3 regions of the Kitasatospora sp. NPDC092948 genome follow, and region 2 is predicted to be linked to each of the others. Evidence: riboswitches for the same ligand, from Rfam matches in the RefSeq annotation. Region 2 holds a riboswitch; each other region holds the start of a gene.

Region 1 (3,235 bases), on a different contig from region 2:
GCTGGACGGCCGGGTCGGCGGCGAGCTCCGGATCGAGCACCGTGCCGCGTTCGATCAGGCGGCGGCCCTGCGCCAGGTCGCGCGGCCGGTCCACGGCCAGCAGCGCCACCGGCGCGCCGTCGCGCAGCCACAGCACCGACCAGTCGCGCCCGGACGGGGAGCCGCGCCACAGCAGGTGGTCGGCCCCGGCGTGCCGGCCCGCGTACTGCACCATGCGGTCGAACTGCTCGGACCAGAAGTACGGGACGGGGTCGTAGGGCGCGTCCAGGGCGCCGAGCACGGAGGCGGCGACCGTGCCGCCGGAGTGCAGGGCGTGGTCCCAGTGCTGGACGGCCAGCCGGGCGCCGAACCGGGCGGACGGGTAGGAGACGCAGTCGCCGGCCGCCCAGACGCCGGGCAGCGCGGTGCGCAGCCGGTCGTCCACCGGGATCGTGCCGTCGGGTTCGAGGGCCAGCGGGCTGTCGGCGAGCCAGCCGGTGGCGGGGCGGGCACCGATGCCGACCACCACCTCGTCGGCGGGCAGGTGGGTGCCGTCGGCGAGCAGCACCCCGCCGTCGGCGGCCCCGGCGACGCCGACGCCGCAGTGCAGTTCGACGCCGGCGGCGGCGTACCACTGGGCCATCAGCGTGCCGAGTTCGGCGGGCAGCGCGCCGGCCAGCGGGGTGGCTGCGGCCTCGACGACGGTGACGTGGCAGCCGAGGGCGCGGGCGACGGTGGCGGTCTCGGCGCCGATCCAGCCGGCGCCGACCAGCACGACCCGCTTGCCGGGGGTGAGCGCGGCGCGCAGCGCGTGCGCGTCGTCGACGGTGCGCAGGGTGCGGGCGCCGGGCAGGCCGGGCAGCGTGCGGGGGTCGGCGCCGGTGGCGATCACCAGGGCGCTGTAGGGGAGTTCGCCGCGGTCGGTGTGCAGCACGCCGGCGTTCAGGCCGGTGGCGCGGCGGCCGGTGAGCAGTTCGACGCCGAGGTCGGTCCAGTCGATCTCGAAGGCGGTGGCGTCGGTCTTGCCGAGCAGCACGTCCTTGGAGAGCGGCGGCCGGTCGTACGGGAGGTGGAGTTCCTCGCCGACCAGGGTGATCGTGCCCTGCCAGCCGCCCTGCCGCAGGTTCAGCGCGGCCTGTGCGCCCGCCATGCCCGCCCCGACCACGACGACCCGGTCCGTTGCCCTCAGCTCAGCCACGGCGTCCACCCTAGCCGCCCGTACGCCCCTGTGGGAGCGGGTGGGCGCGGCGTTAAGGTGGGAGGGACGACCTTTCACGGGAGCCCGGCGCACCGGGCTGAGAGGCGGGCTGTGGCGGCCCGCGACCGTCCGAACCTGATCCGGGTCATTCCGGCGAAGGGAGAAGTAGCGCTGTGGCACATTCCGACGTGCTGGTGATCGGCGGAGGCATCATCGGCCTCGGCGTCGCCTGGCGTACCGCGCAGCGCGGGCTGAGCGTCGCGGTGGTGGACCCGTCGCCGGGCGGCGGCGCGGCGCAGGTCGCGGCGGGGATGCTCGCCCCGGTCACCGAACTCCAGTACGGCGAGGAGCCGTTGCTGCGCCTGGGGATGGCGTCGAACGACCGCTACGGCGCGTTCGCCGCCGAGCTGACCGAGCTGACGGGGCTGGACACCGGCTACCGCCGCACCGGCACCCTGGCCGTCGCGCTGGACTCCGACGACCGCGAGGAGCTGCGCGAACTGCACGCCTTCCACGGCCGGTTGGGCCTGGAGTCGCAGTGGCTGACCGGCCGGGAGTGCCGCCGGCTGGAGCCGATGCTCGCCCCCGGGGTGCGCGGCGGCCTGCACGTCGCCGAGGACCACCAGGTGGACGGCCGCCGACTGGCCGCGGCGCTGGTGGCGGCCTGCAAGCTGCTGGGCGTGGCCTTCCACCGCACCCAGGCCGCCGAGCTGCTCACCGACGGCGAACGGGCCGTCGGCGTGCGGCTGTTGACGGGCGAGCAGCTGACGGCCGGCCGGACGGTGCTGGCGGCCGGATCGCGCAGCCACCTGCTGCCGGGCCTGCCGGACGGGGTGCTGCCGGCGATCCGCCCGGTGAAGGGCCAGGTGCTGCGGCTGCGGATACCGCAGCTGTACGCGCCGTTCCTGTCCCGCAACGTGCGGGCCGTGGTGCGCGGGCAGCACCTGTACCTGGTGCCGCGCGCCGACGGCGAGCTGGTGGTCGGCGCGACCACCGAGGAGATGGGCCACGACACCACCGTCACCGCGGGCGGCGTGTACGAGCTGCTCCGGGACGCCCACGAACTCGTCCCCGGCATCACCGAGTTGCCGCTGGTGGAGACGGGCGCCGGGCTGCGGCCGGGCTCTCCCGACAATGCGCCGCTGCTCGGCCCGACCGCGCTGCCCGGCCTGGCCGCCGCCACCGGGCACCACCGCAACGGCGTGCTGCTCACCCCGGTCACCGCCGACCTGCTCGCCGACTACCTGGCCACCGGCGAACTCCCCCGGCTGGCCGCCGACTTCACCCCCGACCGCTTCCGCACCGAGGTGCCCGCATGAACACCGTCGCCCTGACCGTCAACGGCGAACCCCGCACGCTGCCCGAGGCCACCACCCTGGACGCGGTGGTCGCGGAGGTGTCCGCCGCCAACACCGGCGTCGCCGCCGCCGTCAACGAGGCCGTGGTGCCGCGCAGTTCGTGGCCGGCCACGGCGCTGCGGGCGGGCGACCGGGTGGAGATCCTCACCGCCGTGCAGGGAGGCTGACAGCCATGGCCGACGACCTGCTGACCATCGGCGACACCACCTTCGCCTCCCGCCTGATCATGGGCACCGGCGGCGCGCCCAGCCTGGACGTGCTGGAGCAGGCGCTGCGGGTCTCCGGCACCGAACTGACCACGGTGGCGATGCGCCGGGTCAACACCGCCACCCAGGGCTCGGTGCTGGAGGTGCTGGCCCGCAACGGCATCCGGATCCTGCCGAACACGGCCGGCTGCTACACCGCCGGCGAGGCCGTGCTGACCGCCCGGCTGGCCCGCGAGGCGCTCGGCACCGACTGGGTGAAGCTGGAGGTGATCGCCGACGAGCGCACCCTGCTGCCCGACCCGATCGAACTCCTGGACGCCGCCGAGACCTTGGTCGACGACGGCTTCACCGTGCTGCCGTACACGAACGACGACCCGGTGCTGGCCCGCAAGCTGGAGGACGTCGGCTGCGCGGCGATCATGCCGCTCGGCTCGCCGATCGGCTCCGGCCTGGGCATCCGCAACCCGCACAACTTCCAGCTGATCGTGGAGTCC
Region 2 (3,235 bases):
GCGATCACCTTGACCGCCGAGCGGTCGATCGGAGCGGGGAGCGGGGCCGAAGCGCTGTGCTGGGTGTTCACGTCAATCAGCCTACGCGGCGCCGGGCCACGGGCAGCTTCCGGGACGGCGACACCGAGGTGAACAGCCGGGGCCCGCCGTCGAACCCCGAGCGGCACGGGTTCGACGGCGGGCCCCGGACCTTGACCCGGCGTCAGCCCCTGCGGCGCTCCACGGCCGCCACCGCGCCGGTCGCCGCGGCCGCCACCAGGAACGAGAACAGCGAGGCCGAACTCCACGCCTGCGGGGTGAAGTGCACCGCCTCCTGCGCCTTCGTCCACAGGTCGGTCCACCAGCCGGCCACCGCCGTCGGCGCCAGGAACTGGTACACCGCGAAGCCCAGCACCCACGGCAGCAGCATCACCCAGCGCGCCGGGGCGTCCTGCGTCAGGTTCCAGCCGCGCCGGCCCGCGCCGAGGAAGTAGTCCACCGCCAGCACCGCGAACAGCGGCACGAACACCGACCCGATCAGGCCGAGGAAGGAGTAGTACGACTCGGTGAACTCCTTGATCCGCAGCGCCAGTACCGTCACCAGCACGCCGATGCCGCCGGTCAGCAGCCGCCGGTCCACCTTCGGCCACAGGTTGTGGATCGACATCGCCGTGGAGTACACGTTCGCGAACGACTGGTCCGCCTCGCGCAGCACCAGCACCAGCAGGAACGCCCAGCCCGCGGCCACGCCGGTGAACGAGCCGAGGATCCGGTCCGGGTCGCCGCCGGACTGCAGCAGCGCCACCACGCCCAGCACGTAGCACCACACCTGGGCCACCGTGTAGCCGGAGAACGTCCCCCAGAACGCGCCCGCCGAGGTGCGCGCGTGCCGGGTGTAGTCGGCGGCCAGCGGCACGAACGAGATCGACACCGCGATCACCGCGTCCGTCGCCGACAGGAAGCCGTCCCAGTTGCCCGCGCCCGGGTCCGGGAAGCCCTGCCGGGCGAACTGCACCGTGAAGTACACCATCGCCACACCGACCGCGACGGCCACGTACTTGCGCAGCACCGCGATCGCGCCCAGCGGCCAGATCGTCAGCACCGTCGTCAGCGCGCCCGCCAGCAACACGAACAGCCAGCGCCAGCCCTCGGTGCCGGCCACCGTCTGGGCGCCCCAGGCGATCACCGTCAGCTCGTACACGCCCCAGCCGACGCACTGCAGGATGTTCAGCACCGTCGGCACGTACGACAGCCGGGTGCCGAACAGGCCCCGCAGCACCGCCATCGCCGGGGCTCCCGTGCGCGCGCCCACCAGCGCGGCCACCGCCAGCATCGCGGTGCCGATCGCGGTACCCGCCACGATCGCCGTCACCGCCGCGGTGAACCCCAGCTCGTGGCCCTGCCGACCGAGCACCGTCGCGGCGCTGGTGAAGCCGATCAGGCTCACCCCGAGGTTGGCCCACAGCGCGAACAGCGCCCGGAAGTCCAGGGTGCGCGGCGGCGCCGTGTCGAGGGTCAGCGGGGCCTCGGCCCGCGCGGCCGTCTCAAGATCGGAAATTGGGGCAGACGGAACAGCCGTCATGGCCGATACTCCCTACGCCGGCATTACCCGGACAGGTTCGGCGGTCAGCGCCCCCTCGACCGGGTGGCGTCACCGCCATGCCCTACGGTCGAACCGGCGCACTCTCAGCCTGGCTGGCCCAAGCTCCCGCGACGTTCTTCGGTTTACAGGAGCGACAGGCTAGCCTCCGGGCTGAGGAACGCCAAGGCCGGGGGGATCGGCGTCCGCACCGCAGGACCCATGATGTGCATGTCAGTGAGGCCTAAGGCTTCTCATGATTTCTTCAGGGGCCCGCTTACGGTGTCCGAATCCGGCATAGGAAAAACTGTGCCCCGAGGTTGTGGCCGCGCCGCCCGCGCGACGGACCGCAGCCCAAGGTTCTGTCAGCGATGGAGGTCGTCCGTGAGCACCGAGCACGCGAGTGGTACCACCCCGCCGGAGAAGGCCCCCGAGGCCGCCGGCACCGAGGCGGCCTCCGCCGGCTCCGGGACGCCCGCGCCCGCTCCCGCCTACCTCGACGCGCCGCCGCCGGTGCTGCCGGACGCGCCGGCCGCCGACCGGACCATGCAGCTCGGGAAGGTGACCGACGCGCCGGTCGCGGACGGGACGATCCAGCTCGGGAAGGTGCCCGAGGCACCGGCCGCGCCGCCCGCCCCTTCGACGGATGCGCCGCCGCCGTTCCACAACCCGTACGGCAGCGTCGGCGAGCCGACCAGCCCCTACGCGCGGCCCGTCGCCGACGCGCCGACCGCCGTCGCCCCGGCCGTGCCGCCGCTCGCGGTCGCCCCGGCCGTGCCGCCGACCGCCCAGGACGCGCCGGGTGCGCCCGGTGCGCCCGGTGCGCCCGGCACCCCGGGGGCGCCCGGCGTTCCCGGCGAGCCGCAGCACCCGTTCGGGGCCGGCCACCCGGTGGGCGGCTGGGGTCACCCGTCCGGCGGTGCCGGCGGCTTCGGCGGGCCGGGTGAGCCGGGCTCGCCGTGGGCCACCCCGCAGCCCGCCCCGGGCGGCTCCGGCAAGGGCAAGCGCGGCGCGCTGGTCGCGCTGGTCGCGGCGGTCGCCCTGGTGGCCGGCCTGGTCGGCGGCGCGATCGGCGCGTCCGTCTCCGACAAGAACGGCAGCGGCGGCAGCGGCGCCAGCCACAGCAGCACCACCGTCACCGTCGGCAACACCCACCAGACCCTGGACCGGGCCCCCGAGTCCGTCGCCGGGATCGCCGCCAAGGCGCTGCCGTCCACCGTCACCATCAAGGCCTCCGGCTCCAGCGAGTCCGGCACCGGCACCGGGTTCGTCTTCGACACCGAGGGCCACATCCTGACCAACAACCACGTGGTCGCGCCCGCCGCCAACGGCGGCAAGCTCAGCGTCAAGTTCTCCGACGGCTCCTCCTACACCGCATCCGTGGTCGGCCGCGCCCAGGGCTACGACGTCGCGGTGATCCGCCTCGACAACCCGCCCAAGGACAAGCTCGTCCCGCTGCCGCTCGGCGACTCCGACAAGGTCGCCATCGGCGACGCCACCATCGCCATCGGCGCGCCCTACGGCCTCGAAGGCACCGTCACCACCGGCATCATCTCCGCCAAGGACCGCCCGGTGGCCTCCGGCGACGAGACCGGCGCGCAGAACTCGTACATGAACGCCCTGCAGACCGACGCCTCGATCAACCCCGGCAACTCCGGCGGCCCGCTGCTGGACGGC
Region 3 (3,235 bases), 240 kb from region 2:
CGCCGACCAGGCCCGCGCCGATCCGCCCCGTTACCCGCCCCATCAGTCCGATCACATGAGGATTCTCCACCTCGGGGGCGGTGGTGTGAACAGCGACGGCCCGCCCGGGAGCGCTCTCCCGGACGGGCCGTGACGGTCGATCAGCGGTGGCTGCCGCCCCGCCGGCGCAGCACGACCAGGATGCCGACGCCGACCACCAGGGCCGCGCCGCCGCCCAGCGCCAGCGGCAGGGCGCTGGTGCCGCCGCCGGTCTCGGCCAACTCCGGCTTCGGGGCGGCCTGCGCGGTGGTCCGGCTGGGCGTCGGGGTCGGGGTCGGGGTGGGCGTCGGGCTCGGGGACGGCGGCGTGATCACCGAGACGTGCCCGGCGCCTTCACCGCGGTACACGGTGCAGGTGCCGGCCGGGTTCTCCGGGCTCGCGCTCACCCAGGGGCTCGGCGTGCCCTCGATCCAGGTCTGCGAGTCGTTGTCGACGAAGCCGGAGTCCCCGGACCACCCGAACCGGTAGTCGCCCGGGCCCGCGCCGCTGCCGCCGCCCGGCGCGGCGATCCGCAGGCCGAGCTTGGCGGTGCTGTTCTTCGGGAGCGCGAACGTCGGAACGTCGAACTGCAGGGAGTGGCCGTCGGCCGCGGGAGTCCAGGCGCTGCGGTCGACGGGCTTCCAGGCGTTGCTGCCCGGCAGTTCGTACTGGACGTCGAACGGGCTGACGGCGTCGCCCGCGTCCGACTTCACGGTGAACCGGACGGCGTACCGCGGCACGTCCAGCTTGTCGGGGTTGGTGAACGAGATGGCGCTCTCCAGCGCCGGAGCACCCAGGACGATGGGCTGGGCGCCCTGGTCGTAACCGGGCCAGGAGGCGGTCACCTTGGTGACGTACTCGCCGGCGTCGCACGGCTTGACCGAGGCGGTGGCGGTGGTGGCGCCCAGCGCGAGCGGCGCCAGGAAGGAGGCGGTGAGGAAGGCCGAGGCGGCCAGCAGGCGAGACGTGCGCACGGTGTGGTGTTCCCCTTAAAACTGTTCCAGCGACGGCGAATTGGGGCGCTGATCGAGATCGCACAGTTGTCCTCCGCAGCAGCGTACTGAAACCGGACGCCGGCCGTGGCCGGTTTCGGTGGCCTGGACCGGCGCCGCCCGGTGCCCTACGGTGAGGAGCGGACGCAGGCGGTGACGCCTGCGCGGAAACGGGAGCTCGGAGCACCGGGCTGAGAGGGCGCTGACGGTACGCGGGCCCGCGTACCACCTGCTGCGCCGACCGCAGGAACCTGACCGGGTAATGCCGGCGTAGGGAGTTGAAGGTCCGATGACCGCGTTTTCTGAGCACACGTCTGCCCGCCGGCCGTCCGCCGCGGGCTACCCCACCCCGGCCTGGCGCAAGGCCTACCGCCAGGGCAGCCGCCCCGACCTGCGGGTTCCCTACCGCGAGGTCGAACTGACCGACGGCCGCACCGTCCCGCTGTACGACACCTCCGGCCCGTACACCGACCCCGACCTGCCCACCGACGTCCGGCGCGGCCTGCCCGCGCTGCGCGACGCCTGGATCCGGCAGCGCGGCGACGTCGAGGAGTACCAGGGCCGCGAGGTCCGGCCCGAGGACGACGGGATCAAGCACACCGCGCCGCGCGGCGGCGACCTGCGCAACCTGGACGCCGTCTTCCCCGGCCGCCCGCGCCGCCCGCTGCGCGCCCGGGACGGCGTCGCCGTCACCCAACTCGGCTACGCCAAGCGCGGGTTGATCACTCCCGAGATGGAGTTCGTGGCGCTCAGGGAGGGCCTGGAGCCGGAGTTCGTGCGCGAGCAGGTGGCGCGCGGACGGGCCGTCATCCCGGTCAACGTCAACCACCCCGAGAGCGAACCGGCCGTCATCGGCACCGACTTCCTGGTGAAGATCAACGCCAACATCGGCAACTCCGCGGTCACCTCCTCCATCGAGGAGGAGGTGGAGAAGATGACCTGGGCCACCCGCTGGGGCGCCGACACCGTCATGGACCTCTCCACCGGCCGCAACATCCACACCACCCGCGAGTGGATCCTGCGCAACTCCCCCGTCCCGATCGGCACCGTCCCGCTCTACCAGGCCCTGGAGAAGGTCGACGGCCGCGCCGAGGAACTGAGTTGGGAGGTCTACCGGGACACCGTCCTCGAGCAGTGCGAGCAGGGCGTCGACTACATGACGGTGCACGCCGGCGTGCTGCTGCGGTACGTGCCGCTCACCGCCCGCCGCAAGACCGGCATCGTCTCGCGCGGCGGCTCGATCATGGCCGCCTGGTGCCTGGCGCACCATCAGGAGAACTTCCTCTACACCCACTTCGAGGAACTCTGCGACCTGCTGCGCGCCTACGACGTCACCTTCTCGCTCGGCGACGGCCTGCGGCCCGGCTCCATCGCCGACGCCAACGACGAGGCGCAGTTCGCCGAACTCACCACCCTGGGCGAGCTCGGACGGATCGCCCGGGCCAAGGACGTCCAGGTGATGATCGAGGGCCCCGGGCACGTCCCGATGCACAAGATCCGCGAGAACATGGAGCTCCAGCAGGAGATCTGCGACGAGGCCCCGTTCTACACGCTCGGCCCGCTCACCACCGACGTCGCCCCCGGCTACGACCACATCACCTCCGGCATCGGCGCCGCGATGATCGCCTGGTGGGGCACCGCGATGCTCTGCTACGTCACCCCCAAGGAACACCTGGGCCTGCCCGACCGCGACGACGTCAAGACCGGCGTCATCACCTACAAGATCGCCGCCCATGCCGCCGACCTCGCCAAGGGCCACCCCGGCGCCCAGGCCTGGGACGACGCACTCTCCGACGCCCGCTTCGAGTTCCGCTGGGAGGACCAGTTCAACCTGGCCCTGGACCCGGAGACGGCCCGCGCCTTCCACGACGAGACCCTTCCCGCCGAACCCGCCAAGACCGCGCACTTCTGCTCCATGTGCGGCCCGAAGTTCTGCTCGATGAAGATCAGCCGGCAGATCCGCGACGAACACGGCGCCGACTTGAACGCCACCGCGGAGGCCGGCATGGCCGAGAAGTCCGCCGAGTTCGCGGCCCGCGGCAACAAGGTCTACCTCCCGCTGGCCGACTGACCGCCCCGCTCGTACCGGCTGCGCCGCTCCGGAGGTCGGACCCCCGGAGCGGCGCCCCGGCCGCTGCCCGCTCCGCCACCATGGGCGGATGACGCACACCGACGCCGAGCTGATCGCCCTGCTCCATCGCCTCGACGACCCGGATTCGGCGGAG

Evidence for each region. A riboswitch is a leader RNA that binds a small molecule or an ion and turns the genes downstream of it on or off. The one in region 2 is predicted to bind thiamine pyrophosphate.
Region 1: it holds a riboswitch for thiamine pyrophosphate, as region 2 does, so the genes downstream of both, thiO (glycine oxidase ThiO) here and ACIQF6_RS08205 (purine-cytosine permease family protein) in region 2, are expected to answer to the same signal.
Region 3: it holds a riboswitch for thiamine pyrophosphate, as region 2 does, so the genes downstream of both, thiC (phosphomethylpyrimidine synthase ThiC) here and ACIQF6_RS08205 (purine-cytosine permease family protein) in region 2, are expected to answer to the same signal.

What each region holds. Positions count from the first base shown of each region.
Region 1 is NZ_JBIVPU010000004.1:550,716-553,950, reverse strand. Features, by position in the region: gene ACIQF6_RS16140 (NAD(P)/FAD-dependent oxidoreductase) at 1-1,186, opposite strand, end outside; TPP riboswitch at 1,244-1,356, shown strand; gene thiO (glycine oxidase ThiO) at 1,351-2,496, shown strand; gene thiS (sulfur carrier protein ThiS) at 2,493-2,702, shown strand; gene ACIQF6_RS16125 (thiazole synthase) at 2,708-3,235, shown strand, end outside.
Region 2 is NZ_JBIVPU010000002.1:734,676-737,910, reverse strand. Features, by position in the region: gene ACIQF6_RS08210 (glycerophosphodiester phosphodiesterase) at 1-71, opposite strand, end outside; gene ACIQF6_RS08205 (purine-cytosine permease family protein) at 203-1,561, opposite strand; TPP riboswitch at 1,553-1,700, opposite strand; gene ACIQF6_RS08200 (trypsin-like peptidase domain-containing protein) at 1,943-3,235, shown strand, end outside.
Region 3 is NZ_JBIVPU010000002.1:977,610-980,844, forward strand. Features, by position in the region: gene ACIQF6_RS09320 (hypothetical protein) at 1-55, opposite strand, end outside; gene ACIQF6_RS09325 (hypothetical protein) at 141-992, opposite strand; TPP riboswitch at 1,171-1,304, shown strand; gene thiC (phosphomethylpyrimidine synthase ThiC) at 1,300-3,081, shown strand; gene ACIQF6_RS09335 (hypothetical protein) at 3,170-3,235, shown strand, end outside.